One region of the Rhodococcus sp. C26F genome, then DNA from elsewhere that is predicted to be linked to it. Evidence: riboswitches for the same ligand, from Rfam matches in the RefSeq annotation. Region 1 holds a riboswitch; each other region holds the start of a gene.
What was found. A riboswitch is a leader RNA that binds a small molecule or an ion and turns the genes downstream of it on or off. The one in region 1 is predicted to bind thiamine pyrophosphate.
Positions count from the first base shown of each region.

Region 2: linked by a shared signal. The riboswitch ahead of ACLBYD_RS04600 (ABC transporter substrate-binding protein) and the one ahead of thiO (glycine oxidase ThiO) in region 1 are both predicted to bind thiamine pyrophosphate.
Region 3: linked by a shared signal. The riboswitch ahead of ACLBYD_RS19590 (3-oxoacyl-ACP reductase) and the one ahead of thiO (glycine oxidase ThiO) in region 1 are both predicted to bind thiamine pyrophosphate.
Region 4: linked by a shared signal. The riboswitch ahead of thiC (phosphomethylpyrimidine synthase ThiC) and the one ahead of thiO (glycine oxidase ThiO) in region 1 are both predicted to bind thiamine pyrophosphate.

Region 1 is NZ_JBKFBA010000026.1:7,634-14,859, forward strand. Features, by position in the region: gene ACLBYD_RS21350 (tetratricopeptide repeat protein) at 1-327, opposite strand, end outside; gene ACLBYD_RS21355 (transporter substrate-binding domain-containing protein) at 333-1,295, opposite strand; gene ACLBYD_RS21360 (hypothetical protein) at 1,292-2,644, opposite strand; gene ACLBYD_RS21365 (NUDIX hydrolase) at 2,782-3,636, shown strand; gene thiE (thiamine phosphate synthase) at 3,672-4,361, opposite strand; TPP riboswitch at 4,388-4,500, shown strand; gene thiO (glycine oxidase ThiO) at 4,497-5,561, shown strand; gene thiS (sulfur carrier protein ThiS) at 5,558-5,770, shown strand; gene thiG (thiazole synthase) at 5,763-6,548, shown strand; gene ACLBYD_RS21390 (hypothetical protein) at 6,640-7,173, shown strand.
Region 2 is NZ_JBKFBA010000002.1:311,069-318,294, forward strand. Features, by position in the region: gene ACLBYD_RS04565 (protein kinase domain-containing protein) at 1-1,067, shown strand, start outside; gene ACLBYD_RS04570 (magnesium transporter CorA family protein) at 1,097-2,116, shown strand; gene ACLBYD_RS04575 (hypothetical protein) at 2,130-2,306, opposite strand; gene ACLBYD_RS04580 (CsbD family protein) at 2,426-2,623, shown strand; gene ACLBYD_RS04585 (hypothetical protein) at 2,682-2,876, opposite strand; gene ACLBYD_RS04590 (hypothetical protein) at 3,097-3,243, shown strand; gene ACLBYD_RS04595 (hypothetical protein) at 3,670-4,191, shown strand; TPP riboswitch at 4,651-4,747, shown strand; gene ACLBYD_RS04600 (ABC transporter substrate-binding protein) at 4,784-5,797, shown strand; gene ACLBYD_RS04605 (ABC transporter permease) at 5,775-6,560, shown strand; gene ACLBYD_RS04610 (ABC transporter ATP-binding protein) at 6,557-7,226, shown strand, end outside.
Region 3 is NZ_JBKFBA010000021.1:77,681-84,906, forward strand. Features, by position in the region: gene ACLBYD_RS19580 (serine hydrolase domain-containing protein) at 1-618, shown strand, start outside; gene ACLBYD_RS19585 (LLM class flavin-dependent oxidoreductase) at 725-2,029, opposite strand; gene ACLBYD_RS19590 (3-oxoacyl-ACP reductase) at 2,029-2,793, opposite strand; TPP riboswitch at 2,848-2,939, opposite strand; gene ACLBYD_RS19595 (stealth family protein) at 3,202-4,698, shown strand; gene ACLBYD_RS19600 (phosphodiesterase) at 4,695-5,615, opposite strand; gene ACLBYD_RS19605 (alpha/beta hydrolase) at 5,777-6,694, opposite strand; gene ACLBYD_RS19610 (MarR family winged helix-turn-helix transcriptional regulator) at 6,773-7,226, shown strand, end outside.
Region 4 is NZ_JBKFBA010000022.1:6,250-13,475, forward strand. Features, by position in the region: gene ACLBYD_RS19705 (HoxN/HupN/NixA family nickel/cobalt transporter) at 1-560, opposite strand, end outside; gene ACLBYD_RS19710 (nitrile hydratase accessory protein) at 905-1,351, opposite strand; gene nthA (nitrile hydratase subunit alpha) at 1,353-1,976, opposite strand; gene nthB (nitrile hydratase subunit beta) at 2,040-2,720, opposite strand; gene ACLBYD_RS19725 (substrate-binding protein) at 3,612-5,027, opposite strand; gene ACLBYD_RS19730 (ArsR/SmtB family transcription factor) at 5,043-5,381, opposite strand; TPP riboswitch at 5,524-5,633, shown strand; gene thiC (phosphomethylpyrimidine synthase ThiC) at 5,632-7,226, shown strand, end outside.

The sequences.
Region 1 (7,226 bases):
CCGGATGCGGCGGCTCGACGAACGTTGGGAGGACGAACGCTGGGACGACGAGCCGGACCAGATCGACGAGCGCTGGGTGGATTCGGGCCGCGTGGTGGGGACAGGGCCGCGTTCGGTGGCAGGTCCGGCATCCCCGGCCGCCCGCGCGGTGGCCGGTCCCGAGTCGCTCGTCGACGGCTCGGTCGCGGGCCCGGAATCCGCCGCACGCCTGGTGGCGGGCCCGGAGTCCACTGCCCGTTCCGTGGTGGGCCCGGAGTTCACCGCCCGTTCGGTGGCGGGGCCGGAATCGACCGACGGGGTATCGGCCGGTTCGGGTTCGTCGGACATGGCCGTCACTCCCGGTAGTTCGGAGTCGGGGGTGACGGAGTGGGACCGAGCACCCGCAGGTACTTCTCGTACAGCGCCGTCCACGTCCCGTCGGAACGGATCCGTTCGAGGGTGGCGTTGACGAACCGTACGAGCTCGTCGCTGCCCAGCCGGATTCCGATTCCGTACGGCTCCGATCCCAGGGAGGGGCCGACGAGTTCGAGATAGGGGTCCTGCGAGGCGAGTCCGGCGAGGATCGTGTCGTCGGTGCTCACGGCGTCGACCTGCTGTTGCTGGAGGACGACGAGGCAGTCGGCCCACGACGGCACGGTGAGGATCGACGCCGACGGCTGTACCTCCCGCATCCGGAGCAGCGAGGTCGTGCCCTCGACGATGCACACGCGCCGGCCGGCGAGATCGGCGGCGGAGCGGATGTCGGATCCCCGGACGACGAGCACGCGCTGCTGGGCCCGGAAGTACTCGGTGGAGAAGTCGACCTTCTCGCGTCGGGCGCACGTGATGCTCATGGTCTTCGCGACGATGTCGACGGTGGAGTCCTGCAGCGCCTTCTCGCGCTCGGCCGACGACAGGATGCGGTAGTCGACGAGAGCGGGATCGCCCAGGAGGTCGCGGGCGATCTCGCGCGCGATGTCGACGTCGAAACCGGTGATGCGCCCGGTCGCGGTGTCGCGGTAGCTCATGAGGTTGCTGCCGGTGTCGAGGCCGACGATCAGCCGGCCGCGCGTGCGGATCCGATCGATCGCAGGTCCGGTGGCGTTCGGGTCCGGGGGAAGCGAGGCGGTGGGATCGCCGCAGTCGGGGGCGGGCGGTGTGGCCACCGACGACTCGAGCATCCGCGCGTTCTCGGGGAGCGGGAGAGAGGTCGTCGTCCCCTGGAGGCCGGGGGCGCGCGGTGGGGGATCGGTCGCGCACCCGCCGGCGAGTGCGGCGACGACGCACAGGCCCGCGACGAGAACGCGCTCTCTCACTGGTACTCCTTCAACCGGGGCCGGAGACCGACCCACACGCCGACCAGCGCCACCGTCAGCAGCACCACCGACATCGGTGCGAGGCCGGCGAGGGTGCGGGAGGCGCGGAACTCGTTGTCGCGCAGTTCGGTGCGGGTGTCGTCGATTCCTTCCGTCAGGGCCGCATCGAGAGCGACGAACCGGGCGGTGGACTCGCCGGGACCTGCGCCGACCGCGAGTACCGAGGCCGCTGCGTAATCGCCGCGGACGAGGGCGTCGACCATGCGTGCATGCGAGTTGATCCAGGCCTCGTGCGCCGACCGGGCGGTCTCCACTGCCTCGGCGCCCGCCTCGAGGGCGGAATCGCGACCGTACTCGTCGAGGATGTCGCCGAGTCGCGCCATGTTGGTCCCGAAGGTGTCGTCGTACGCGCCGGTCGTGTCGCGCCGGGCGATCAGCAGGGTCTCGGCGGTACGCGACTGCTGGGCGAGGATCCGGCCCTCGGTGAGATCGGCGAGCGGTGCCGCACCGCGCTCGATGGCGCGTTCGGTGGCACTCGACGAGGCCAGGCCCGCGACGAGCAACCAGCACAGCAGCGCGCCGGTCGCGCCGATCGCGACGAGGATTCCGGGATTGAGGGTGCGACGACTGCGGCGGCTCACGACGACGTGCGCCACGCACAGGGCGGCGACCGTGACGAGGAGCAGCCCGATCGCGAGCCAGGGCGGTCGCACCGCGTCGCGCTGGGTGTCCTCGACCGCGGCGACGCCGCGCGTGTGCAGTTCCTGCGCGGCGGGGAGCAGTTCGGTCTGCATCAGGTGCGAGGCCTCGCCGAGATATGCGGCGCCGACCGGATGCCCGGTGCGGTTGTTGGTGCGGGCCGTCTCGATGAGACCCGTGTAGACGGGCAGCAACCGCCCGATCTCCGTCAGGTTGTGTGCGGTCTCGCGGTCGGCGTCGGTCAGACCGGTCGAAGCGATGACGAGATATTCCGCAGCCTCGTTGGTGGCCCGGATGTAGCGACTGCGCACCGCTTCCGGTTCGAGTCCTCCCGAGATGAAGCCCGTCACGGCGGCGGCGTCGGCCACCGAGAGCGCGCTGTAGAGATTCTGGGCCGCGCTGGCGAGCGGCTCGATGGACGTGAGGAGACGATCGTGGGTGGCCTGCCTGCCGGACACCATCGTTGCGGAGACCGCTGCCGAGGCGACGAGCAGCACGGTGAGCACCACCCCGAGGACCACCAACCGGACCGGCGTGGATCGGAGCAGGGCACGAGCGTCGTCGAACCGGGCGTCCGGAGTGTCCGTATCGGCGTCGTCGCGAATGTGGCTCTCGACAGGAGCGAAGGGAGGGGTGATCCGTACGTCCACCGGGCACTCCCTTCCTCGTGTCGAGCGGTCTGAGGGGAGCATATAAGCAGCCCGGCGGTATTGTTGCCGTCCACGGACGGCGGGGATCCGGTACCGGGCACAGGTCCGGACGAGGGCGGATCGGAGAGGCGGACGCAATGCGTGGAGACGGCGACGGCTGGGCGGTCGGACCGGACGGTGAGAAACGCTGGGGACGACACGGCGCCGCAGGTCTGCTGCTGCGCGCTCCGCTCGCGGACGGTCGCCCCGCGGTTCTCCTGCAGCACCGGGCGGCATGGTCGCACCAGGGTGGCACCTGGGCGCTTCCCGGTGGAGCGCGCGACTCGCATGAGAGCACCGTCGACGCCGCCGTGCGGGAGGCCCACGAGGAGGCCGGCATCGATGTCGCGGCCGTGACGGTGCGCGCCGAACGTGTCACCTCCGGTCTCGCGGGCGGATGGACCTACACCACCGTCGTCGCCGACGCCACCGAAACGCTCGTGACCAGCCTCAACCAGGAGAGCACCGAACTGCGCTGGGTGCCCGAACCGGAGGTCGAGGCGATGCCGCTGCACAGCGGCTTCGCCGAGGCGTGGCCGTCGCTGCGCACCTCACCGGTACGCATGCTGCTCGACACCGCGAACGTGCTCGGAGCGAGCGGCCCCACCGGATGGTGGCGCGACCGCCCCGGCGCGACGAGCGCCCTGCTCGCCGACCTCGCCGCGGTCCTTCCCCGCACGGTCGAATTTCCCGACGGGACGTTCGGCTGGGTCCCCTGCGTCGAAGCGGTCCTCGAAGGGCATGCCCGCGACGCGACGATCGACGACGTCCGGATCCCGGTGCACAGCGCGGACGGCAGCGGCGACGACGAACTGACCCGGCTGGCCTCCACCGCGACGGCCGTGGTCGACCCTGGGGTGACGGTCGTGGTCACCGCGGATCGCGGCCTGCGCGCGCGGTTGCCCGAGGGCACGATCGCGATGTCGCCCTCGGCCGTGCTGGGCTGGCTGTAACGCCTCAGGCCGGCAGCGCAGCCTTCAGCCGCCTTTCAGGCCGGCAGCGCGGCCTCGAGTGCTGCGGCGGCTGCCCGCGGATCGGAGGCCTTCGTGATCGCCCGGACCACCGCGACCCGCGTGGCACCGGCGTCGAGCACCTCGGGGAGCCGCTCGAGATCGATGCCGCCGATCGCGAACCACGGCCGTGCCGGCTGCGACTGCGCGACCTCGCGCGTCACCTCCAGCCCCGCCGCGGTCCGTCCCGGCTTGGTCGGGGTGTCCCACACCGGCCCGGACGCGAAGTAGTCGACGCCCTCCTCGATGTCGGCGAGCGCAGCCTGCGCGCGGCTCGACGTCGAGCGGCCGATGACGATCTCGTCGCCGAGGATCTGCCGCGCGTGCCGCACCGGCAGATCGCCCTGACCGAGATGCAGGATGTCGGCGCCCGCCGCGAGCGCGATGTCGGCGCGGTCGTTCACGGCCAGGAGCGCACCGTGGCGTGCACACGCCTCGCCGATGATCTCGAGGGCGGCGAGTTCCTCGCGTGCCTCGAGGCGTCCGAACTTCTTCTCGCCGGCCGAGTCCTTGTCGCGCAACTGGACGATGTCGACCCCACCGGCGAGGGCCTCCTCGACGAACCGTGCGAGGTCGCCGGTGTCCCGGCGAGCGTCGGTGCACAGGTACAACCGGGCGGTCGCGAGGCGGCCGCGCGGGTCGGGATGGTTGCCGCGATAGGTGGTCACGACCAAGACGGTAGCCTCTAGGCAGAAAGTGACGACACGGGAGTCCCGAGGTTCGCGGGGCTGAGAGGGGGCCTGCCGGCCCCGACCGTTATGACCTGACCCGGATCATGCCGGCGCAGGGAGTGAGGTGGACCAATGGCAACTGTGGCCGTCGTGGGTGGCGGAGTGATCGGGCTGTCGATCGCATGGCGCGCGGCCCGCTCGGGGCACATCGTGACCGTGCACGACCCGAATCCCGGCAGTGGCGCCTCGTGGGTGGCCGGCGGGATGCTGGCCCCGCTGTCCGAGGGCTGGCCCGGTGAGGACCACGTGCTGTCCCTGGGTGGGGCCTCGCTCGACCGCTGGCCCGGATTCGCGGATGCACTGCGCGCGGAGACCGGCGTCGACGTGTTCACCGCCGAGGCGTCGCTGACCGTCGCGCTCGACGCGGCGGACGCGGCCGACTTGCGGACCGTCGCCGAATGGGTCGGGGAGCGGGGGCACGAGATGCGTCTGCTCTCCCGTGCGGAGATCCGGGAGTTCGAACCGTCGCTCGGGCCGAAGGTGCGTCTCGGACTGCTTGCACCCACCGAGTCGTCGGTCGACAACCGCACGCTCGTCGACGCCCTGCGCGTCGCGGCCACCGCGGCCGGGGTGCGTTTCTCCGACGCCGCCGTCCACGATCTCGCCGACCTTCCCGACGATCAGGTGGTGCTCGCCGCCGGCTCGGCGTCGGCGCGACTGTGGCCGGGCCTTCCGGTCCGTCCGGTCAAGGGCGAGATCCTGCGCCTGCGGGTGCGGCCGGGCGCGACCCCGCCGCCGCAGCGCACCGTGCGCGCGAGTGTCCACGGACGCCCCGCCTATCTGGTGCCCCGCCACGACGGCCTCGTCGTGGGCGCCACACAGTACGAGGCGTCCGACACACAGGTCACGGTGGCCGGGGTGCGCGATCTGATCGCCGACGCCGAGAAGATCTTCCCTGCGCTCGGCGAGTACGAACTGTTCGAGGCGAGCGCGGGCCTGCGCCCGATGACCCCCGACAACCTGCCGCTGATCGGCCGGCTCTCCGATCGTGTCGTCGCCGCGACCGGCCACGGCCGCAACGGTGTGCTGCTCACGCCGCTCACCGTCGACGCGGTGCTCGCCGAACTCGGTGGGCGGTCGCTGGCCGACGCGCAATACGCCTGTCCTGGACGAATTACGGAAGCGAGTGTGGGATGACGAACGTGTCCGTGGGCATCACCGTCAACGGTGAGGACAAGTACTACGACGCGGCCCCGACCGTGTCACAACTGCTGAACGAGCTCGGCCTGCCCGAGAAGGGCATCGCGGTCGCCGTCGACGGTGTCGTGTGCCCGCGCGGCCGCTGGTCGGAGCCGGTCACGCGCGGAGCGAGCATCGAGATCCTCACGGCGGTCCAGGGTGGCTGACACACACGATCCCGGCGCCGACCTGCCGCAGCTGACCATCGCCGGCCGCACCTTCGGGTCGCGGCTGATCACCGGCACCGGTGGCGCGGCGAACCTGGCCGTGCTCGAGGAGGCACTCGTCGCGTCGGGCACCGAACTGACCACCGTCGCGATGCGCCGCGTCGACGCAGCCTCCGGAACCGGTGTCCTCGACCTGCTGCGCCGTCTCGGCATCGAACCGCTGCCGAACACCGCCGGGTGCCGCGGCGCGAAGGAAGCCGTGCTGACCGCGCAGCTCGGTCGGGAGGCGCTGGAGACCGACTGGGTGAAACTCGAGGTCATCGCCGACGAACGGACGCTGCTGCCCGACGCCATCGAACTCGTCTCCGCGGCCGAACAACTCGTCGACGACGGCTTCGTCGTCCTGCCGTACACGACCGACGATCCCGTCCTCGCGCGACGCCTCGAGGACGTCGGTTGTGCCGCGGTGATGCCGCTCGGCTCGCCGATCGGGACCGGCCTCGGCATCTCGAACCCGCACCACATCGAGATGATCGTCGAGGCCGCGGGTGTGCCGGTGATCCTCGACGCGGGAATCGGAACCGCCTCCGACGCGGCGCTCGCGATGGAACTCGGTTGCGACGCCGTGCTGCTCGCGACCGCCGTCACCCGCGCGAAGGATCCGGCGCTGATGGCGTCGGCGATGCGTCACGCCGTCGAAGCGGGATTCCGTGCCCGGCACGCCGGCCGGATCCCGAAACGCTTCTGGGCCCAGGCATCTTCGCCGATGGAGCCGTGACCGGTACGGGAAACCCCTGAGCACCTTGGTGTTCAGGGGTTTTCCGATTATCACGCGACGGGATACCGATCGGTCTGTACGATCCCCGGGCATGACAATTGCACACAGAATTCTCGCTGCCGCCGCTGCCGGGCTCATGGGCACTGCCGTCGCCGTCGCGGCGCCGGGTGTCGCGGGCGCCCAGGAACCGTGTCAGATGGGCTGGTCGAACACCGGACCGAGGTCGTGCGCGACGACGGAGTTGTCCACGCCACCCGTGCTGACATTGGGCGACGGCATCTGCGCCGGCATCGTGCGCGCCGGTGGAACCGCCTTCGACGGCCCGCTCTACGAGTACTCCTCGGCGCCGGGTGCCACCCACGGGATCGAACTGCGGATCACGCAGGGCTACTCGCTTCTCGGCGAGTGGACGCCGAGCATCCTGAACTGCGACGTCACCGTCGCTTTCGACTGGCACAACCTCGACACCGGTGCCCGCGGTACGGAGACCCGCTTCGTGCCGGCCTTCCACACGAGCACCCGGCCGTTGTTCATGCACGTGTTCCCCGGACCCGGCCGCGTCGCCCTGACGATGCGTACCGAGCGACCGAGCATCCCGGTCACCACCGAGGTCTTCGTCCCCTGACGCACCGCGTGCGGCTCCGGGGAGTGTGATCGGATGCGCTCGCCGGAGCCGCA
Region 2 (7,226 bases), on a different contig from region 1:
TCGAGGGTATCGATGCACTCGTCACCCCGTGCCTCGAACATCCGTCGGCCGTGCACCCGTGGGTCGTCTCGGCCGCCGCGGACTTCGCATCCTATGCCGACATCTTCCGTTTCGACTTCGATTCGGCGGTGCGCCGGCAAGAATGGGCAGCCCCTTACCACCGCGAGACCCGAGGCCCTTTCGCTGCGATTTACGGACAGTGCCTGTGCGGTATCGCCGTCAACGAACAACTCGACGTCGAGGGAGCGGAGAAGTACTTCCGCACGGCATTGCGACGGGCGCGCCGCAACGGCGGCATCCACACCCATTCGGGCCGGCTCGCCGCCGCGATGCTTGGGGAACTGCTCTACGAACAGGGACGGACCGGTGAAGCCGAGACGCTGCTCGACGAAAGCAACCTTCTCGGAATAGACGGTGGTGCAACAGATTTCATGATCGCCCGTTTCGCGACCGCGGCGCGCCTGAAGATGGTCCACGGGGATCGGGAATCAGCCACGAAACTACTGGACGAGGGACTGCGCGCAGCAGCGATCAACAACCTACCCCGGTTACGGGCGCGGCTGGAGAACGAGCGGATACGACTGGGATTGGGTGCAATCCCAAGGCCCACACGGATGATGCCCGATTCCGACCGTCCGAACCCGGACGGCACGGTGGAGATCACTCTCCAATTCGAGGACGCCACCGCCATCCGCCTGCTCTGCGAGAGCGACGAAGCCGGTGCCGCGGAACACGCAGTGGAGTGGGCGCAGCTGTGGGTACGCCGCACCGAGGGGCTGCGTCCCCGCGCCCACCTCCAGGCCACACGGCTCCTCGTCAGCTGTCTGCACGCCGCCGGGCGCATGGAGGAGGCCGAACGCACGCTCGCGTGGGTGGCCGCAGAGTGCGCGTCACGCGGGATGGTGTGTTATCTCGTGGACGGTGGCGCGCGGACGACTCGCGCCCTCGAGGCGCTCCACCGACGGATGCAGGAGGATCGGTGGCCGGACGACTGGGCACGGGTCGACGCGCAGTTCCTCGAACGCGCAGCACGACTCGCCGAGGACGAGAATCGTCCCGTGGTGTGAAACCCCTCGGATTCGGGGACACTGCCGAGGTGACGGACCGAAACGACAGACCTATCCGGACCCGGCGATGGACCGACGGGAAGCTTGTCGACGAGGGCTTCCCCCTCTCCGCGGTGTCGGATCATCTCGCCGACGCCGACGCCCTCGTGTGGGTGGACCTGTGGAATCCCGAGCACGCGGACCTGCTCGAACTCGCCGAGGAATGGAGCCTCGACCCGTATGCGGTCGAGGATTCGCTCGCGCAGGGAGAACGGACCAAGGCCACCCGCTACGCCACGCACACCTTCCTCACCGTCTACGCGACACACCTCTATCCGGATTCCGAGGACGAGGATCAGGCTCACGAGTCCCGGTTGCACACCACCCGGATCTCCGCGTTCGTCCTGCCCAGGGGCGTCGTGACGGTACGTCGCGGCAGCCCGTTCGACATCGACGAAGTGGTGCGCCGGTGGGACGAGAACTCGGACCTGCTGCAGTACGGGCCCGGGGCGCTGGTGCACGGCCTGCTCGACACGGTCGTGGACGGACAGTTCGAGACCATTCAGGAACTCGACGACGCCGCGGAGGACCTCGAGGACTGCCTCTTCGAGGATCAGGCGTCCACTCGGTACATCCAGCGTCGTGTCTACCGTCTCCGCAAGGAACTCGTGCAACTTCGGCGAGTGGTGCTGCCGATGCGCGAAATCATCAACGCGGTCATGCGCACCCGCGCCGAGAACAACCGCCATCCCGAACTCGACAGCTCGTACAACGACCTGTACGACCACGTGATGCGCGCGACCGAGTGGACGGAGTCGCTCCGCGAGATGGTGAACACCGTCTTCGAGACGAACCTGTCGCTGCAGGACGCCCGCCTGAACATCGTGATGAAGAAACTGACGGGATGGGCCGCGATCATCGCGGTCCCCACCGCCGTGACCGGTTGGTACGGCATGAACGTGCCCTATCCCGGCTTCGGCGAGTGGTGGGGCATGCTCACCGGAGTCGCGATCATCGTGGTGTCGGCGATCGTGCTGTACGTGCTGTTCAAGAAGCGGGACTGGTTGTGATTCTTCGCCGCGCTCAGAGGAGGACGACGAGCAGCACGACGATCACGACGACCACCGCGACGGCGGCGATCACCGCCCCGGCGGATCGACGGCGCTGCACGGGACCGTCGCGGACGAGTTCGGGGTCGGCGTCCGGGGCGTCACCGATCGGTTCGTCGCCCTCGGGCCCGGGGTTGGTGGGATGCGACATCGATCTCCTCCTGGCTGTCTGTTGTCGAAGTCTGACACGGACGAGTACGCCGTGTTCGGTTTCGCTCGGTTCGGGTCGGGTACTCCGTAGGGGCAACGTTCGATGACAGAGGAGGACCCATGGCCGATTTCGTCGACAAGGCAAAGCACAAGGCAGAAGAAGCAGGCGGCAAGATCAAGGAGAACACCGGTCAGGCGACCGGTGATCGTGATCTCGAAGCCGAGGGTCGCGGCGACCAGACCTCCAGCGGGTTGAAGCAGGCCGGCGACAAGATCTCGGATGCCGCAGAGCACGTCAAGGACGCTTTCAAGAAGTAGTCACGAACTGCGCGGTGCCGGTAGTTTCGACTACCGGCACCGCGCGTGTCTGTGGGTCCTACTTCGAGGTGCCCTCGGTGTCGTCGAAGAAGTGCCAGGTACCGTCCTGTTCGTTCTGTGCCTCCATGCGCCAGCCGAGTTCGCTGTTGTCGGCGCGCTGGTCGACGAACCAGGCGTGCGCGTCGTCCGCGCTCTCGATTTCCTTGGTGTCCACGACGTTCCCGGTCGGGTCGATCACTCTGTAGGTAGCCATGCCGAGTGTCTTCCCACGCGACTCGCCGATCAAACGTCGGGCGAACCTTCTGGTGTAGGGTGGGGTCATCGTTCGGCTCGCATACGATGAGCAACCTCGCACCTCGGTGCCCGAAGGTTCCGAACCGGACGTGAGAGTTCCCCGCCGCGTGTACCGCGGCCCCTCTTCTTCGCACTGCCCCACGGCCGGGGTCTACCCGGCCGCACCCGAAAGGACGGCCATGAGCCAGAACAAAGAATTCGACAATCCCCTCTTCCTCGCGCCCACCACTCCGGAAGCCGACGCCGAGATCGAACCCGTCACGGCTGTCGCCGAGGTCAGCGGCCCGCACGACTACACCTCGATCTTCTCCGCCCGCGGCGCCTGATCCCGCCTCATCCGGCCGCGAAGTCGGCCAGTGCCTGCGACGCCTGCGGGTCGCCGACGCCAGATCGAACGGAAGCTTCGGTGGGAAGTACCACTCGGTGAAATCCAGGGGTGGCTCCGACGGATTCCGCGCCAGCTCCGCGATCGACGTCACCTCGCTCCCCCGATCGGTGTACCACGCTTCGTCGGGTGACGACGCCGTGCCCACCTCGTCGTAGTCGAGCCACCGGTAGACGACTCCCGGATCGGTGAAGACCTCCGGTGACGCCTTGGGTGCGTCACCGAACAGCCCCCCGAGCACCTCCGGAGTGCTGGGAACGGGAAACAGCTTGTCGTGCACGGGCGCACCGGTGATGAACCCCGACGCTCGCCTGCAGGAATCCCAGTGGTTGCGAATTGTCGTCGAGGATCGCCCAGCACCGCCTCGGTGGTCGCGTTCAACGTCCGCACGTCCGGGTCGCCGGTCGCGAACATCGCGCAATCCCTCGACAACAGTGTCCGCAGCGTCGAGTCGACGTTCGGGTTGTCGGGCATCCGCGGGATGATTCCGTCGGTGCCGTCCGGGGCGAGTCGCGCCGCGAGTCCGGTGAGTGCGAGCAGATTCGTCGCCTCGGGATTGACGACCGCGGGAAGTGCCGGCACCGGGGGCGCCGTCGAGATCGATCCGGACAGCGCATCGAACGGTGCCGGCGTCGTCGGTGGTGACGGAAACTCCGCCGAAATCCCATTCCGCGAAATTGCCGGTGATGAAACTGCCGAGAGAATGTCCGCCGCACAACACTTTCCGCTTCCGCAGGGCCGGGCCGGGCCGGGAAGTTCGTGGCGCAACAGCTCGCACTGGTCGCGCAGCGTCTGTTCGAGTCCGGCGCGCGAGAGCCACGCGACGTCGGTGACGGTCGCGTGGCCGGCGAATCGCCGCCCATCGATCTCGGCGCCGTGGAAGGAGTAGTCGGTCGCCGTGTCGAGCGACCCCGTCCGCAGTGCCGCCTGCACACCTGTGTGGTCTTCGAGGCAGTTCGATCGTCGGTCCAGTGCCCAGAACTCGATGTGGCAACCGCGAGCGGCGGCAGTGAGGACGGTGTTGCGTGCGACGCTCTCGAGCGCACCCGCTCCCTCGAGGATCCCGGGTTGGGCGACGAGCACCCGGTCGGCGTCGGCCGAACTCTCCGGGCCGTCCGCCGATTGCCACCGCAGATACGCCAACCGGTCGCACGTGGCCGGTCTTCGGTCCCGCCTCGAGCGACAGGGGTTCGGATTCACGGAAACAGCAGAAGGAAGGGACCTTCGACTCTTCCGCTACGGGTGAAACGTGAGGGTAATGCCGCGACCTGGGCATTTATGTAACTTCGTGTCACGCGTTCGTTCTGCCGCCGTCCCGGGGGTGCCTGGAAGCCGCAGTGCTAGGGTCGCCAGTGACACGGGGTGCTCCGCACGAGCGGGGCTGAGAACACACCCGTCGAACCTCATCAGGTAATGCTGACGAAGGGATGTCCCGACATGGCCATGCTTGTCCACACGCCGTTCCGTTCCCGATCCGCGCAGTGAACGCGCGGCGATCTCTCGCCGGACTGCTCACCCTCGTCGCCGCGCTCACCGCGGTCGTCGGGTGCTCGTCCGGTTCCGAGAGCGACACCATCCGATTCGCGCTGGACTGGACGCCCAACACCAATCACACCGGGCTGTACGTGGCGCAGCAGGAGGGCCTGTTCGCCGATGCAGGGCTCGACGTCGAGATCCTGCCGTACAACAACGCGACGCCCGACACCCTCGTCGACGCCGGGAGCGCCGAGTTCGGAATCTCGACGCATGCCACCTCGACCATCGCCAGGGCATCCGGGTCCCGGACCCTCGCGGTCCTCGCACCCCTGCAGCACTGGGCGACGGGGATCGCCGTCCGGGGCGACAACCCCGACATCACGCGGCCGGCGGAACTCGACGGCAAGACCTTCGCGGGCTTCGCGAACCCCGGCGAGGACGAGATGCTCGCCGAGGTGATCCGCAACGACGGTGGTCGCGGGGAGTTCGAGGAGGTGACGCTCGGGACGTCATCGTACGAGGCCGTCTACTCGTCGACCGCCGACTTCACCGTGTCGTACCTGGCGTGGGAGGGTCTCGAGGCCGAGCGCCGCGGCCTGCCCATGCGGTACTTCCGCTTCACGGACTACGGCTTCCCCGACGCGTACGCGATCGTCGTCGATGGCAACGAGGACTGGATGACGGAGAACCCGGAGCAGGCACGCGCTTTCGTGCAGGCGCTGCACCAGGGTTACCGGATCGCCGCCGACGACCCCGATCGTGGAGCCCGGGCCCTGATCGAGGCGAATCCCGGGGCCTTCCCCGACGAGGAACTCGTCTACGAGAGCCAGCGCCTGCTCGCCGCCGACTACATGCGCGACGCCTCCGGTGCCGTCGGAGTCCTCGACGCCGGGAAATGGTCGGGCTACGCCCGATTCCTCTACGAGAACGGCCTGCTGTCCGGACCCGATGGCAGCCCGTTGACGACCGAGCCGGACTGGTCGACCTATGTCACCGATGACTACCTCGAAGACCGATAGCACCGGCCGCGCACGTCGACTCCTTCCCGCCCTGCTCGTCGCCGGGGCGCTGGTCGCGATCTGGCAGTCGTACGTCGTGGTGAGCGGTATCCGTCCGCAGGTGTTGCCGTCCCCCGCACGCGTTCTCACGCAAGGGTGGACACATCGGGTCGACATCGCCGGGCACGCCTGGTCCACCCTTCAGGTCACCCTCGTCGGTTTCGCCGTGTCGCTGGCACTCGCGTGGGTGCTCGCCATCGCCGTGGACTTCTCGCCGTGGTTGCGGCGGGCCTTCGTGCCGTTGTTCGTGGTGTCGCAGACCCTGCCGATCATCGCGATCGCGCCCTTGATGATCATCTGGTTCGGATTCGGACTGCTGCCGAAGATCCTCGTCATCGCGCTCGTGACGTTCTTCCCCGTCGCGATCGGACTGCTCGAAGGGTTCGCGGCGGCCGACCGCGAGGCGGGCGCGTTGCTGCGCAGCATGGGCGCGTCACGGTGGCAGCAGTTTCGTTACGTGCGCCTGCCGTCCGCGCTCCCCCGCTTCTTCACCGCCCTGCGGATCGGGATCACCTACGCCGTAGTGGGCGCGGTGTTTGCCGAATACGTCGGCGCGACATCCGGCCTGGGCATATACATGAGTACACAGAAGAATTCGTTCCGCACCGATCTCGTGCTCGCAGCCGTGCTGGTGACCGCCGTTCTATCGCTCACGTTGTACGCGCTGACCTACGTCGTCGAACGGGTGGTCGCGCCGTGGGCACTCACGGAGGATGCGACATGAGTGCGGTGACGATGGCATCGGTCCACAAGGCGTACGGCGACCGGGCGGTGATCGACGGCATCGACTGTTCCGTGGAGCCCGGTGAATTCGTGTCCTTGATCGGACCGAGCGGTTGCGGCAAGTCGACGTTGTTCTCGATCGTCGCGGGACTCGAACAGCCCGACACCGGTGAGGTTCTCGTCGGCGGCTCTCCCGCCGCACCCGGGCGGGTCGCGCTGATGCCCCAGAAGGACCTGCTCTTCCCGTGGCGGACGGTGCTCGACAACTGCACACTCGGGCTCGAGGTGCAGGGCGTACAGCGATCGGACGCTCGTGCCCGCGCCCGCGAACTGCTGCCGACCTTCGGCCTGACCGGATTCGAGGACGCTGCGCCGCACCAACTGTCGGGCGGTATGCGTCAACGCGCGTCGCTCGCACGCACGGTGCTGCAGGGACGCGACGTGCTCCTGCTCGACGAGCCGTTCGGCGCACTGGATTCACTCACCCGCACCGAGATGCAATTGTGGTTGCAGCAGGTGTGGCAGCAGCATCGCTGGACGGTGCTGATGGTGACGCACGACGTGCGGGAGGCGGTGTTGCTGTCCGATCGGGTCGTCGTCCTCGGTCCGCGACCGACGCGGGTGCAGCACGAGGTGCGTGTGCACCTGCCCCGGCCTCGAACCCTGG
Region 3 (7,226 bases), on a different contig from region 1:
ATCTTCGTCCCGCTCGGATTGGCGGACACCTCGTTCCCGGCGAACGATGATTCCTCCATTCCCGATCCGCATCCGCAGGGCTACATGTTCGGCACCAACGTCTCCACAATCGACACCTTCGCGCTGCCGGAGGACGAGCAGGCCGCCGCGGTCGCAGGAACGTTGAAGCCGAACGACGTGACAGACGACAACCCGTCGTGGACGTGGACCGCGGGCGCTGCGATCTCCACCGTCGACGACATGACCACCTATGTGAAGGCACTGGTCGGCGGCGGTCTGCTCGATGAGCAGATGCAGAAGACCCGGCTCGACAGCGTGCAGTCGGTGGGCGGGGGAACCGCCGGATACGGACTCGGCATGGCGCAGTTCGGTCCCCTGCTCGGGCACGACGGTCAGCTTCCCGGCTTCATGACCTTCATGGGACACGACCCGAAGACCGACCTGACGATCGTCATCGCCACGAACCTGTCGACGGTGCCGTCGGGTGAAGGTTCGGCGCTGACCCTCGTCAAGGGCATCCTGCCGATCTTCTACGGCTCGAGCTATCAACCGCCGGGCGATCCGGCACGCGCTCCCGGAGCGGAGGAAAGCACTCCCGCGCCGGCGCCGGGAGGCTGATCGTACCGGCCCGCCGGTGGCAGGCGCGTCGGGCCGCTCAGGAGCGCGAAACGGTCATCGGCGCGCGCTACAACCCGCTCCGATGACCGATTCGCGCTCTTCTCCGCTACAGCGCCTTCAGACCGAGCAAGTCGCGCAGGGTCGAGCCGGGATATTCGGTCCGGAACAGGCCACGACGCTGCAGTTCCGGGACGACGAGCTCGACGAAGTCGTCGAGCGAATCCGGATAGGCGGGACACATCAGGTTGAAGCCGTCGCAGGCGCCCGCGGTGAACCATTCCTCGATGCTGTCGGCGACGGTCTCGGGAGTACCGATCATCGTCGCGTGACCACCACCCGCGGCGAGGTAGCCGAGCAGTTCGCGCAGGGTGGGACGGCGGGTCTCGATGATGCGCTGCACCGTCGCGTAGCGACCCTGCGGCCCGCTGAACTCCTCGATGGGTGGCAGGTCGGCGACCGGCGCGTCGAGGTCGTGGCCGGTGTAGTCCTGACCGGTGAAGACGCCGAGCTGGGTGATGGCGGCATCGACGTCGAGGAGCGCATCGAGTTCCGCCTTCTTCGCCCACGCCTCCTCCTCGGTGCGGCCGACGTAGGTGACGAGTCCGGGCAGGATGGCGACCGTACCGGCATCCCTGTCGGCCGCGGCGATCCGCGCGCGCAGGTCGGTGGCGTACTCGAGCGCGGCGGTCATGTCCCACGCGACGGAGTAGACGGCCTCGGCGTGGCGGGCCGCCAGGTTGCGTCCGGTCTCCGACGCTCCCGCCTGGAACAGCACCGGACGCCCCTGCGGGCACCGGGGCACGGTCAACGGACCGTCGACGCGGAAGTGCTTGCCTCGGTGATGGATCGGACGGATCGCGTCGGAGTCGAGGAACCTGCCACCCGACCGGTCGACGAGGACACCGCCGTCGTCCCAGGAATCCCACAGCGCACAGAGCACCTCGATGAATTCCTCGGCCCGCGCGTACCGTTCGGCGTGCGGCGGCAGGGAGTCGAATCCGTGGTTCCGCGCTTCCTCGTCGAACATCGAGGTGACGATGTTCGCACCCGCCCGTCCCCCGCTGATGTGGTCGAGCGAGGCGAGCATCCGCGCGGCGTGGAAGGGCGTGAAGAAACTCGCGGAGACGGTGGTGACGAGACCGATGTGCTCGGTCGCGCGCGCCATCGCCGACAGCGCGGTGAGCGGTTCGAGGAACCACGTGGTGCCCGCCGTGTACTTCGGGTTGACGCTGTGACCGTCGGCGAAGAACACCGCGTCGAGGCAACCCCGTTCGGCGGTGCGGGCGAGTTCCTCGAAATACGTGATGTCGCCGATGCGTTCGGCCGCGGAGTCGGGATGCCGCCACGCCGACGAGTGGTGCCCGACGCCGTAGAGGAAGGCGTTGAGGTGGAGAGTGCGTGGTCCGGCCATCAGTTCATCACCAGTCCCCCGTCGACCACCAGGTTCTGTCCGGTGACGGCCCGCGACCAGTCGGAGGCGAAGAACAGCACCGCGGCCGCGAAGTCCTCGGGCGTGGTGACCTTCCGCAGCGGCGTCGACGACGCGATGAGATCGAACACCGCTTCGGGGGTCGCCGACGAGGCGTCGGTCGTGCGCAGCAGACCACCGGAGACCATGTTGACGCGGATCCCGTCGGGGCCGAGGTCGGCGGCGAAGGTGCGGGTCAGCGACAGGAGCGCGGCCTTCGCGGCGGTGTAGTCGTGGTACGGGACGACGGGGTGCTGGAACAGGTTGGTACCGATGTTGACGATGCTGCCGCCGCCGGCTTCCCGCATGCCCGGCAGCGCTGCCTGGATGACGTTGACCGCGCCGCCGATGACGCCGTCGAACTGGGCGCCGAACCGGTCGTATCCGATCTCGTCGGCCTTGGGCCGGGCGTCGCCGTTGAACGAGAAGTCGGGCAGGGCGTTGTTGACGACGGTGGTGACGGGTCGTCCGAAGTGCTCGCGGGCCCGGGTGAACAGCGACTCGACGTCGGCGCGGTCGGTGACGTCGGCCTGAAGCGCGACCGCTCGTTCGGGTCCGATCTTGTCGGCCAGTTCGTGGGCGCTCTCGCCGCTGCGCCGGTAGTCGAGGACGACGGCGGCTCCTTCGTCGGCGAACGCCTGTGCGATGGAGTGGCCGAGTCCGCGACCGGCGCCGGTGACGAGGACGACCTGGTTCTGCAATGACATCTTCTGTGCCTTCCCTGTGTGGGGAAGGGTGCGTGAGGGCGACAGACCTGTGGCCTGTCGCCGGCTCGGCATCCCTTCGCTCGCATTATCGAGATCAGGTTCGACGGGTGTTTTCTCAGCCGTTTCCGGCACCCCGTGTCGAGTCCTGCGGACAGGCTACACCGCGCGGTTTCGCCGCTTCGAGAGCCGCCCGCGGCGGGCTTCACCGGATCGTCACATCGCCGACGCGGGAACTTAGCTCAGATCGGCGTTAAAATGGGCCATTCCTGTCCCGACTCGTGAAAGGAGATTCCGACGCACACGCCGGCCCCCCACAACGCTCCCTACGTCTCCGTTTCCCAGCAGGTCGGAGACGCTCCGCCGCTCGGCCGCGCCACCGTCCGCGGCCCCGCGAGGCACGAGGAAGTGGTGTGGTTCGAGGATCGCTACGCCATCCCGATCACCACCACCACGCCCGACGAGGCTCGGATCGAGGACGTGCTGTTCCTGCGCCGCGTGCTCGACCGGGCGCACATCGACTACCTGCTCGTGCGCGACGACAGCGACCGTCCGATCCTCGCGATCGACCGCGCCGACCGGAAGCGGCTGCGCGCCGCTCTCGTCGAGGGGTGTGCCGACGAGCCCTTCTACTCGAAGGCCGTCGGTTCGAAGCGGCGTCCCGTCCCGGTGGCGGACGGTCGGCTCTCGCGCGACAGGAAGGACCGGGTGTTCCGGCTGTTCCGCCCGCGGGTCGAGCTGACCAGCGGGTTGCGGTACGGCGCCTCGAACGGTGTGGACATCGAGCTGTGGACCTACACCGACGACGAGGTGATCATGCCTCGTCCGAACGCTCTCACCCGCACGATCGCCCTGCGCGACGAGATGCGCCGGACGACGGTCGAGCGGTACGGACAGTTGTGGCCCACGATCGAAGGCATGTTCGACCGCCATCCCGGCGACATCCCGTTCGAGATCGACCTCGTGTTCTCGTGGGTCGACGGGTCGTCGAAGTCGTTCCAGGCCAAGCGCGCGAAGCTGATGCAGAACTATGTCGTCGGCGAAGGTGACGACTCGCCGGCGCGCTATCGGCAGATCAACGAACTGAAGTACGCCCTGCGTTCGGTCCACATGTACGCGCCGTGGGTGCGGCGGATCTTCGTCGCCACCGACTCGCCGCGACCGGCGTGGCTCGCCGACGATCCGCGCGTGACCTTCGTGCGGAGCGAGGAGTTCTTCACCGATCCGTCGGCGCTGCCCACCTACAACTCGATGGCGGTCGAGTCGCAGCTGCATCACATCCCGGGACTGTCCGAGCACTTCCTGTACTCGAACGACGACATGTTCTTCGGTCGCCGGGTGAGCCCGAGCCTGTTCTTCTCCGGCGGGGGCGTCGGCAAGTTCATCGAGTGTGACGTGCGGATCGGCCTCGGACGAAACAACGCGTCACGCAGCGGATTCGAGAACTCCGCCCGAATGAACCGCAAGCTCCTGCAGGATCGCTTCGGGGTCACCATCACTCGGCACCTCGAGCACACACCGGTCCCGTTGCGCAGGTCGATCATGGCGGAGATGGAGCGCGAGTTCGCGGACGAGTTCGCTGCGACGGCGGCGAGCCCGTTCCGGGCGGCCGACAACATCTCGGTGACGAACTCCTTCTACCACTACTACACGCTGCTGACCGGCCGCGCGGTGCAGCAGACCACGGCGAAGGTGGAGTACGTCGACACCACCGTGAAGTCCGGTCTGCGACATCTGGACACGATCCTGGCGCGCCGCAATCTCGACCTGTTCTGCCTGAACGACGGCAGCACGCCCGAGGTAGACCTGGAGCTGCGCACCGCGAAGGTCACGCAGTTCCTGGAGCGGTACTACCCGATTCCTGCGCCCTGGGAGACCGACTACCCGGGCGGACCGGACGTCGGCTAGACGCGAACGGTGAGGTCGGGGTTCTCGGGGATGCGAATGCCGGCTTCGGCCAGGCGCCGCGCCGCGTCGTCGGCCGTGTGGGGTTGCCCGGCGGTGGCGTAGCTTCCGCTGGGCACCACGGAGTGCACGATCGTGTCGGGATAGACGTGCACGAGGTTGAAGCCCTGCGCGCCGTCGTGTCCGCGCTGCGAGCCGACCGGGACGTTCAGGTCCTGGGTGTAGCAGGTCGACGAGGCGACCGAGACCGGGATGCCGGCGAACGTGGCCGAGGTCGAGTAGTGCAGGTGACCGCCGAGGATGGCGCGCACATCGGTGCCACGCAGTACTTCGGCGAGGCCCGCTTGGTCGCGCAGTTCGACGAGGACGGCCATGTCGAACACGCTCGGCACGGGTGGATGATGCAGTGCGAGAACGGTACCGAACGGGACGGGTGTCGAGAGTTCGTCGGCCAGCCAGGCGAGCTGCTCGGCGGAGACCTCGCCGTGGTGATGGCCCGGAACCGAGGTGTCGAGCGTGATGATCCGCAGTCCGCCGACCATGTGGACTTCGTCGATGGGTGCACCCACGGGATCTTCGTCGAGGAGTTCCTCACGGAAGGTCGCGCGGTCGTCGTGATTACCCATGGCCCAGACGATGTCGGCACCGAGCGCTGCTGCCAGCGGTTCGACGAGACCGCGGAGCTTGCGGTAGGCGTCGGGCTGGCCGCGGTCGGCGAGGTCGCCGGTGAACACCAGGGCATCGGGACGGACCTGCGACGCACGGATGTCCTCGAGAATCAGCCCGAGGCGGGTGTCGGCGTCGACGGTGCCGTAGAGGAGTTCGTCTCCACCGACGAGGTGTGTATCGGTGAGATGAAGGAGGGTGTGCGAAGGTCTGGGATATTCGGCTATTCGCTCAGGGGCTGGAGAACTGCCCATGATCTCTCACTTCCATTCGCCCGTTTCGGGCACTCGATCGCCATCAACGGTAGCGAGTGTGTTTCTACGACTCCATGGCTTCTGGATCACATCGAGACCCCGAACCTGCGGCGAACACCTCGTTACTGCGCGGTGACCTGCGGAAACGAACAATCGAACATTCACGGGTGATCTGGGTCACAATCCAGTTCGACGGGCGCACCGGCACCCAGTGCATCCCGCAGCACTGCGTCGACCTCGTCGCTCGGGTACATCGGCAGAGTGTGGTGGGTACCGGTGGTGAGAGTGACGACTCGACAGGACGGCAGCGCCTTCCGCGCTGCGCGGGCCACCTTGTCGGGGTCGTGGACTCGCCCGACCGGCGCGAGCACCACCGTGGTGTCGGCTGTGCACCGTCCCAACTCTTCGAACGACGGACGCCGGGGCACGATCGTCTTCGCGGTCGGGAAGTGTGCCGCGCCGAGCGCCATCAGGGTGACCCAGTCGGGATCGAGGTGTGCCCCTCGGGTTTCCCACTCGAGGAATGCCCGTTCGCGGGCGGCGGTGGGCCGGACGAGAACAGGAAGTGCCCGCAGGAGATATGCGGGCCGCATCCCGGCAAAGCACGAGTTGGGGTCGAGCAGCACGAGCCGGCCGACCCGTTCGGGAGTCCGCACGGCTGCCGCGAGTGCGGTCATCGCGCCGTACGAGTGACCGACGAGTGCGCACCGCGTCACCCCGAGAGCATCGGCGACGGAGCCGAGCCATTCGAGCAGATCGTCGACGCTGCGTACAGGATCACCACCGGCGACGCTGCGTCCGACGTCGCCGATGATGTCGACGGCCAGCACGCGGTGGGTCTCCCCCAGCGCCGCGGCGGTGGCGAACCAGACCATCGACGTGGCGCCGGCACCCGGGAGCAGCAGGACCGGCGGTGCGTCGGGTGGTCCGTACTCGGCGACGCGGGTGGTGCCGAAGCGGGAGTCGAGATCGTGGATCACGGTCCCGCGTGGCCATTTCGCGAGGAGCGCGTCGTACGCGGCGTAGAAGGCGCGCCCCTCGTCGGATTCTGCGAACGATGTGCGTGGTGACCGGAGCATCGGAACCTCCACCGTCTAATATCTAGATGATCGAGATATTAGGTGGGCGAGTAGAATCTGTCGAGAGGCGGAGGTGACATGACGGACGACGACAGACTCGACATGATCCACCGGTTGCGCGCGCTCACCGTGCAACTCGATCTGCTCGGCGCCGAATTCGCACAGAAACACGCGCTGCATCCCACCGATCTGCGAGCGCTGATCGGACTTCTCGACCGGGAACGGGCCGGGGAGATCGCGACACCCAGCTGGCTCGCCGAGCACCTGCGGCTCAACACCGCATCGATCACCGCACTCGTCGACAGGCTCGAACGGGCCGGTCACGTGCGGCGAGATCGCGACAGCGACGACCGGCGGCGCGTGATCCTGCGCGTAACCCCGGCGGCCGAGAAACTCGGATGGGATTTCTTCGGTCCGCTCTTCGCCCGGGCATCCGCCGCGCTCGAACCCTTCTCCGAGTCGCAACTGGAGGTCGTGCGGGAGTTCCTCGGCTCCATGACTGCTGCAGTGGAGTCCGCGCGCTCCCCAGAAG
Region 4 (7,226 bases), on a different contig from region 1:
AGGCCGACGGGGTACATGTGCCAGGACGATCGAACCAGTCCGCGCCAGCGGTTGCCCAGTAGGCGGGTGAACAGCCCGCGCTCACTGAGTCTGCTCTCGAGGTCGCCGGTGATGTCCGATCCGGCGCGTACCTGTCGGGACAGGCAAAGCAGATTGCGCAGGACCACACTGTTGAGTCCTGCAACGATCAACAGGAAGGTGACGGCGACGACGGTGGCGACCAACCCGCCGATTTCCTGTACTCCTTCGAGTTCGGTCGTGGTCAGGGCGCTCGCGCCCAGTGCCACGACGAGGGCAAGGACAACGACGACGGTCGAGTGTCCCATCGCGAAGAAGAATCCGACTCCAACGGGACGGCGTCCCCGTAGCAGCATCAGGCGTGTCGTGTCGTCGATTGCCGCGATGTGGTCGGCGTCGAATGCGTGACGAACGCCGAGCACGTAGGCGAGCACACCGGATCCGGCGAGGCCCCCGGCCGCTGCCGGGTTGCCCGAGTATCCCAAGTACAGCGCCACGCCCAAGACGTGCAGGATCACGATGGCACCGACAACGGACGCCAACCGTCGACGCTCGGTTCGAGTCCAGGCACCACCTATGTGGTGCGGTGTAATGGTGGTGCTGGTCAAACGCTTGTCCTTCAGATGATTCGCAGCGTTTTTCGGATACGCCTGAGACTGAAATGTTCGGGGTGCCGCGGGTGCGGTGCGGGCATGATCCGGCCCGATTCGAGCCGCGGTACCGGTGACGCTCCGTAGGTCCGCGGTGGAGCCGGGCCTGAAGACCGGGAAGATACTGATGTCGCGGCGTTCGGGATTCGCACCAACAGTCGCTGTTACACGGAGCGCGCTTCCGGGAGCGACTCGACGTCGGTGAACCCGCTGGGTTCGCGGCGACGAGGCTCCGGCTACCCGTCGGAGTCAGTGGTGGGTGTGCCGATGGCGTGCACGGCGATGGGATCGCGCACGGCGTGCTGGTGATGGGCGCCGACGGGCGTTGCCAGCACCTGATCGGTACGGTGCGCGAGCTCCTCGCCTGCGACAAATCCCTTGTCGTGCAGCAACTCTTCGAGTGCGAGCATCCAACGCTCGTAGTAACTCCACTGCTCGGTGGTGGCGTGTTCGGCTTCCCACTGTTTGATCGACTCGATCAGGCGGGACTGGAATTCGTCCCATTCGAATCGGCCCTGGCCATGCAATGCGGTGGCAATGCTGAAGGCGCGGATCTCCCAGGCCTGATCGAAGGCGACCTCGCCGGAGCGGCGGGGGATTCGTTCGTTGAACGGCAGATTCTGTACCAGGTCGCCGAGGTTGTCTTCGAGATCCGGGTGGGGTTGTTCGTTGAGTCGGGGCATGTCAGGCCTTGCTGGGTGTGGTGGGGACGGATACGCCGATGAGCGAGTCGCGGGTGACGAGGTCGGCGAGTTGTTCTTCGGTGAAGTTCTCGGTGCCGGCTGGGCGTTGCGGCAGGACCCAGTAGCGAAGTTCGGCACTCGAGTCCCATATCCGGATCTCGACGTCAGCGTCGGGGGTATATCCGAATTCGGCCAGCACACCCCGGGGGTCGCGGACAGCGCGGGCGCGGTAGGCGGGGTACTTGTACCAGTTGGGTGGCAGGCCGAGAACCGGCCACGGATAGCACGAGCACAAGGTACATACGACCATGTTGTGGACCGTGTCGGTGTTTTCCAGCACGACCATTTCTTCGCCCTGCATGCCGCCGACGCCCATTTCACGGCAGGCGCTGGTGGCGTCGGTGAGCAGGCGCTGCTTGAACTCGGGATCGACCCAGGCGCGGGCGACGATCTTGGCGCCGAGTTGAGGACCGACCTCGTTCTCGTAGACCGAGGACATGTGGTCGATGGCGTCGGTGGAGATCAGGCCCTTGTCGACGAGGATGGTCTCCATGGCCTTCACGCGTGCGGCGATCTCCTCATTCGATCGTGGCAACGGGCCCTGGACGGGATTGTGGGCGGTCATCGGGGTGGACTCGTTTCTGTCTGTGGTGAAGGGACGTCTCGCTGGGTGGACCGGATGACCTGGTCAGGCCGGTAGCAGATACGGTTCGAACACGTCGATGTGATTGACGACGTTCGGGGCGGCAGGTTCACCCCACAACTCGGTCGCCGAGAACCGCACTGTGTACAGGTGTTCGGGGTTTTCACCGGCGCCGAGTGCGTTGGTGTCCGGGAAGACATACCCGCCGTGGGTCGCCACGACTTCGCCGACACGGCCACGGACGTATCCGGCGCGGCGGGTGTGGGTGTTCGGTGAGGCGTCCGGCCGCACGATGACTTTGTCGCCTACGGCGAATGCGGGCTCGGTGGCGGTTGGGCGTCGGTAATCGGCTCCGTGGGTGATCAGCTGCGAGATCGTCTCCACCAGTCGCGGATCCTGCCGCGTGGGGGTCGCTTCGTCCGGATGGTCCATGTAGTACTGGGTGCGGCGGTCGAGTTCGTCGGGATCGAAGATGCCTGCCTCGATGCCGTGGTGGATCATCGCGTGCATCCAGTGCTCGTAGTATTGCGAGGTCAGATAGTCGTGCGGGGGGATCTGCTCCATCGCGCCCCGGAACTGGTCGAGATTGAACGCGCCGGCCAGCGCCATGGCCGGAAACATTGTCAAAACCGACCGCTCCCAATCGGAATGGAAAACAGGTTCATCGGATTCGGGGTTGACCGGACCTAGGCCGGCGCGGCCCCCGAGGTCGTGGATTCCATCCATGAAATGCTCTCCTTGTGCCGTGAGTCACCAACCCTATGTGCCCCCATCTAATGCGTCAACACGTCATGACCTAATGACATGTAACTGTCTTGTTACCACCGGACTGGGTGATCCGCGCTGTGGGCTGTCCGGGCGTGGACGCGTCGGCGCGAGTCGCTCCAGAGAGAAAGTGCGCCTCCCGCCATCCGTCTGGAGGCGCGATCGTGACGACCGATCCGGTGTGCGGGTTGCGTACAGTAGAGTGCCGCACTCCCTGCGTCGGCAAAAGCGTTGTGGCAGTAATTCTTTGTTCCCGCATGTATCACACTGACGCGCTATGGACAGTCCGGCAACGGCTCGCTAATCTGAGTTCGATTGCCGCGCATTCACTCTGCCGTTCGACCTCGCTGACGGCAACAAATTCAACCACACTGCTGCTCGCTTCGGCGACAGGAAGGCGCTCGTCGATCCCCCGGACGGAGCTGTGAACCGTCTGCATTCGGAGCTATTCCATAAGATGCTGAACTGTGGCCAGATGCGCCGCAGTGAGACGTGCACAAAGGAAGATGGAGAATGAAGTCAGAGCCACCCCCGAGAGGGAAACGGATCTCACCGGGGCAGAAAGACTCGACCTCCGCATCCGGTCCCGATCCCACAGACGAGGATCTGGCAGCTGTCATCGTCGCCTTGACCGAGATCGACATCGCACCGAACAGTGATGACGTGGGGCCTGATCGCAGTCGGAAACAATTCTGACGACACCGATGTATGGACGACCCGGCAGGTGCACACGGTGGGCCCGGAGGTTGCGCATCCCCGGCGAAGAACCGAACGGTAGGCGAACGCAACCACGTCGAGGTGATCAAGACACATGCCCTGATCTTCGGTACCAGAAATCGTGGTTGCCCGAACTTATCCGAGGGCGGGATACAGTTCCGTGCCGGTCGCTTTCGTCAAATGCAGCTGCTGTCTGAGTCGGTCCTCGCTCAAAGTGACGGTACCCCGCGGTAGCTGAAACTCGCCGTGACGCATTCTCGCGGCGATCCGCTCGCTATCCTCGGCTTTCCGAGCCGCCTGCCACCATATGTGAACCGCCTCGAACACAGACTCGCTCAACGTCGACAGCGGCGGTGCCCAAGGACCGAATTCCGCCTGGTACCTCTTCAGAAGCGAGGCGTTGCCTTCCGTTTGTAATCTTTGGAAGTACCCCGAGACGGTGTAGAGGCCACGAGCCGCTTCGGCGCCGATGTACGTCAGCGTGGACTCTTCCAAGGCAGGCGCCAGAGTAATGCACTGATCCCGCAATCCCATTGCATAACATTGCCGTTCGAACGCAACAGCATCAGCTCCGACGAAGGTCGACAGTACGATGTCGGCACCCGATTTCTGGATCGATTCGATGATCGGGGCGAAGTCACGAGTTCCCAGAGACGCGAACTTTTCCCCGACGACTCGGGCGCCGTACCGAGGCAACAGTTGGCGAGCCAGGCCGTGTGTCGTGCGGGGCCAACAATAATCATCGCCGGCCAGAAACCATCGTCGCACCCCCTCCATCCGCATGAGCGGTTTCACGGCTGCTGCCAACTGGTCGTCCGGCCGCTCGCCGAGCTGGAGACGGAGACGATCGCCGCTCCCTCCTTCGTTCATGACCGGCTGTACCAGCAGCACGGGTGCATCGCTGAGCGCTTCGGCAACTGCAGTGTAGGTAGCCGATGTGGTGGCGACCAGGATGGTCCGGCAGCCTGCCTGGACGAGTCGTCGCGCTTCCCTGACGCCGGTCTGCGGGTCTGTGGCGTCATCGCCCACGATCAACTCGACTGGACGGCCGCGGATACCGCCCTCGGCATTGATTTCCTCCAGCGCCAGCATGGCGACGTTGTCGATTGCGGTGGCGAAAAGACTGCCGGGTCCGGATTTCGACGTCAACAAGCCCAAACGGGTATGGGAAGAGACGTTTCGAGAGGTAGGGAACCCTCGACGCCGCATCAACCATTCCAATCCGGGCTGGTCGAGCTCGGCGACGAGCCGAACTCTCGTGCCACCATTTGCGGCTTCGAAACGGAGTTTGATACGCCCTCGCCAAGGCTGGTCGTGCACGATTTCAAGGTACGCATGCGGACGTGCGGCAGCAATGCGCCCAAGGATTTCGACCGGATCTGCTCCGGAACCGCTGAGGTGGACCGCCATACGCACAGCGGCGCCGGGTTCGACCCGATCGCATACCGCGCCGAACAGCCATCCCGCCTCCGCGTCTGCTCCGAAAAGGCTGTAGGCCACCGAGGGCAGGGATGCGGTCCACTCTTCCGCGTGCAGTACGAGCTGGGTCACCGTGTTCCCTGGAAGCTACGCACGTCGCAAGGTTGTGTCGGTGACAGCGGTGCGGTCTGCGGCCTCGACGGCATCTGCCAGCGCTCCTCGGAACAATTCCTGCAACATTGCGATGACGTCCCGAGCGGGACCGGCCGGGTCGATCGAGTAGAAGCGGAAGCGGCCGGCCTTACGTTCGGTGACCAATCCCGCGTGCCGCAGGATTCGAAGGTGGTTCGAGACCCCGGTACGTCCCACGCTGTCGATCTGTTCGACCAGTTCGTTGACACTGCACTCGTCGCGCTCTGCCAGCACAGTGAGAATGGCTCGCCGTACAGGGTCGGCGAGGGCATCGAAGGCCAGCTGTGCGGACAAGGTCCCGATCTCCTCGAGTCAGCAGTCAATGACATATAGAAGAGTACCCCCCTTGTAGCTCGTACAGGATGGGCCGACCTCGCGGCACTCGGACGGCAGGGCAGCTACATCTGCAGCGGGAGAAGCCGGGTGTTAGGGTCGGTGCCGTCCCCACGGGAGCCCTATTGCAGGGGCTGAGATCGGGCTGAGGCAGCCTGCGACCGTCGAACCTGCCCGGGTAATGCCGGCGAAGGAAGTAGGAACGATTCCGATGAGTGCATCCGATTCCCATGCCCTGAGCTATGTCCACGACGAGGAACACGACCTGCGTGTGCCCGTCACGGAGATCCGTTTGGATGACTCTCCCGACGGGGTGCCGAATCCGCCGCTGCGGGTCTACCGCACTGCAGGTCCCGGTAGCGACCCGCTGGCCGGGCTCCCGCCGACGCGCGCCGACTGGATTGCTGCTCGCGGCGACGTCGAGCACTACCCGGCGCGAGAACGGGATCTGCTCGACGATGGCCGCTCGGCGGTGCGGCGTGGAGAGGCGTCCCGGGAGTGGAAGGGGCCCCGACCTGTCCCGGTGCGAGCGAAGACAGGCCGGACGGTCACGCAGATGCACTATGCCCGGGCGGGGATCATTACCCAGGAAATGCGGTTCGTGGCGCTGCGGGAGAACTGCGACGTGGAATTGGTGCGCTCGGAGGTGGCGGCGGGTCGGGCGATCATCCCGGCCAACGTCAACCATCCCGAGTCCGAGCCGATGATCATCGGCAAGTCCTTCCTGGTGAAGATCAATGCCAACATCGGTAACTCAGCGGTGACCAGCTCCATCGTCGACGAAGTCGACAAGATGCGCTGGGCCACCCGTTGGGGCGCGGACACGGTGATGGACCTGTCCACCGGCGAAGATATCCACACCACCCGAGAGTGGATCATCCGTAACTCCCCGGTGCCGATCGGCACGGTGCCGATCTATCAGGCCCTGGAGAAGGTCGCCGGACAGGCCGACGCACTGACATGGGAGATCTTTCGCGACACCGTGATCGAGCAGTGTGAGCAGGGCGTGGACTACATGACCATCCACGCCGGAGTGCTGCTGCGCTACGTACCGCTCACGGCCGAGCGGCTCACCGGCATCGTCTCCCGAGGTGGTTCGATCATGGCCGGCTGGTGTCTCGCCCATCACGAGGAGAATTTTCTCTACACCCACTTCGACGAACTGTGCGAGATCTTCGCCCGCTACGACGTCGCATTCTCCCTTGGAGACGGGCTGCGACCCGGGTCGATCGCCGACGCCGACGACGCCGCGCAGTACGCCGAGCTGGACACCCTTGCCGAACTGACCACCCGTGCCTGGGCTCACGACGTTCAGGTGATGGTCGAAGGCCCTGGCCACATCCCGATCCATCGGGTGCGGGAAAATGTGGAGCGTCAGCAGAAGTTATGTCATGGAGCGCCTTTCTACACCTTGGGGCCGCTGGTGACCGACATTGCTCCGGGCTACGACCACATCACCTCCGCGATCGGAGCTACCGAGATCGCCCGCCATGGCACCGCGATGCTGTGTTACGTCACCCCGAAGGAGCATCTGGGACTGCCGAATCGGGACGACGTGAAGACCGGGGTCATCACGTACAAGATCGCTGCTCATGCCGCCGACATCGCCAAGGGCCATCCCGGTGCCGTCGAGCGCGACGACGCGTTGTCGAAGGCGCGTTTCGAGTTTCGGTGGCGGGATCAGTTCGCTCTGTCGCTGGATCCGGATACGGCCGAGCAGTTCCATGACGAGACGCTTCCGGCTGAACCGGCCAAGACTGCGCACTTCTGCTCGATGTGTGGGCCGAAGTTCTGCTCGATGCGCAT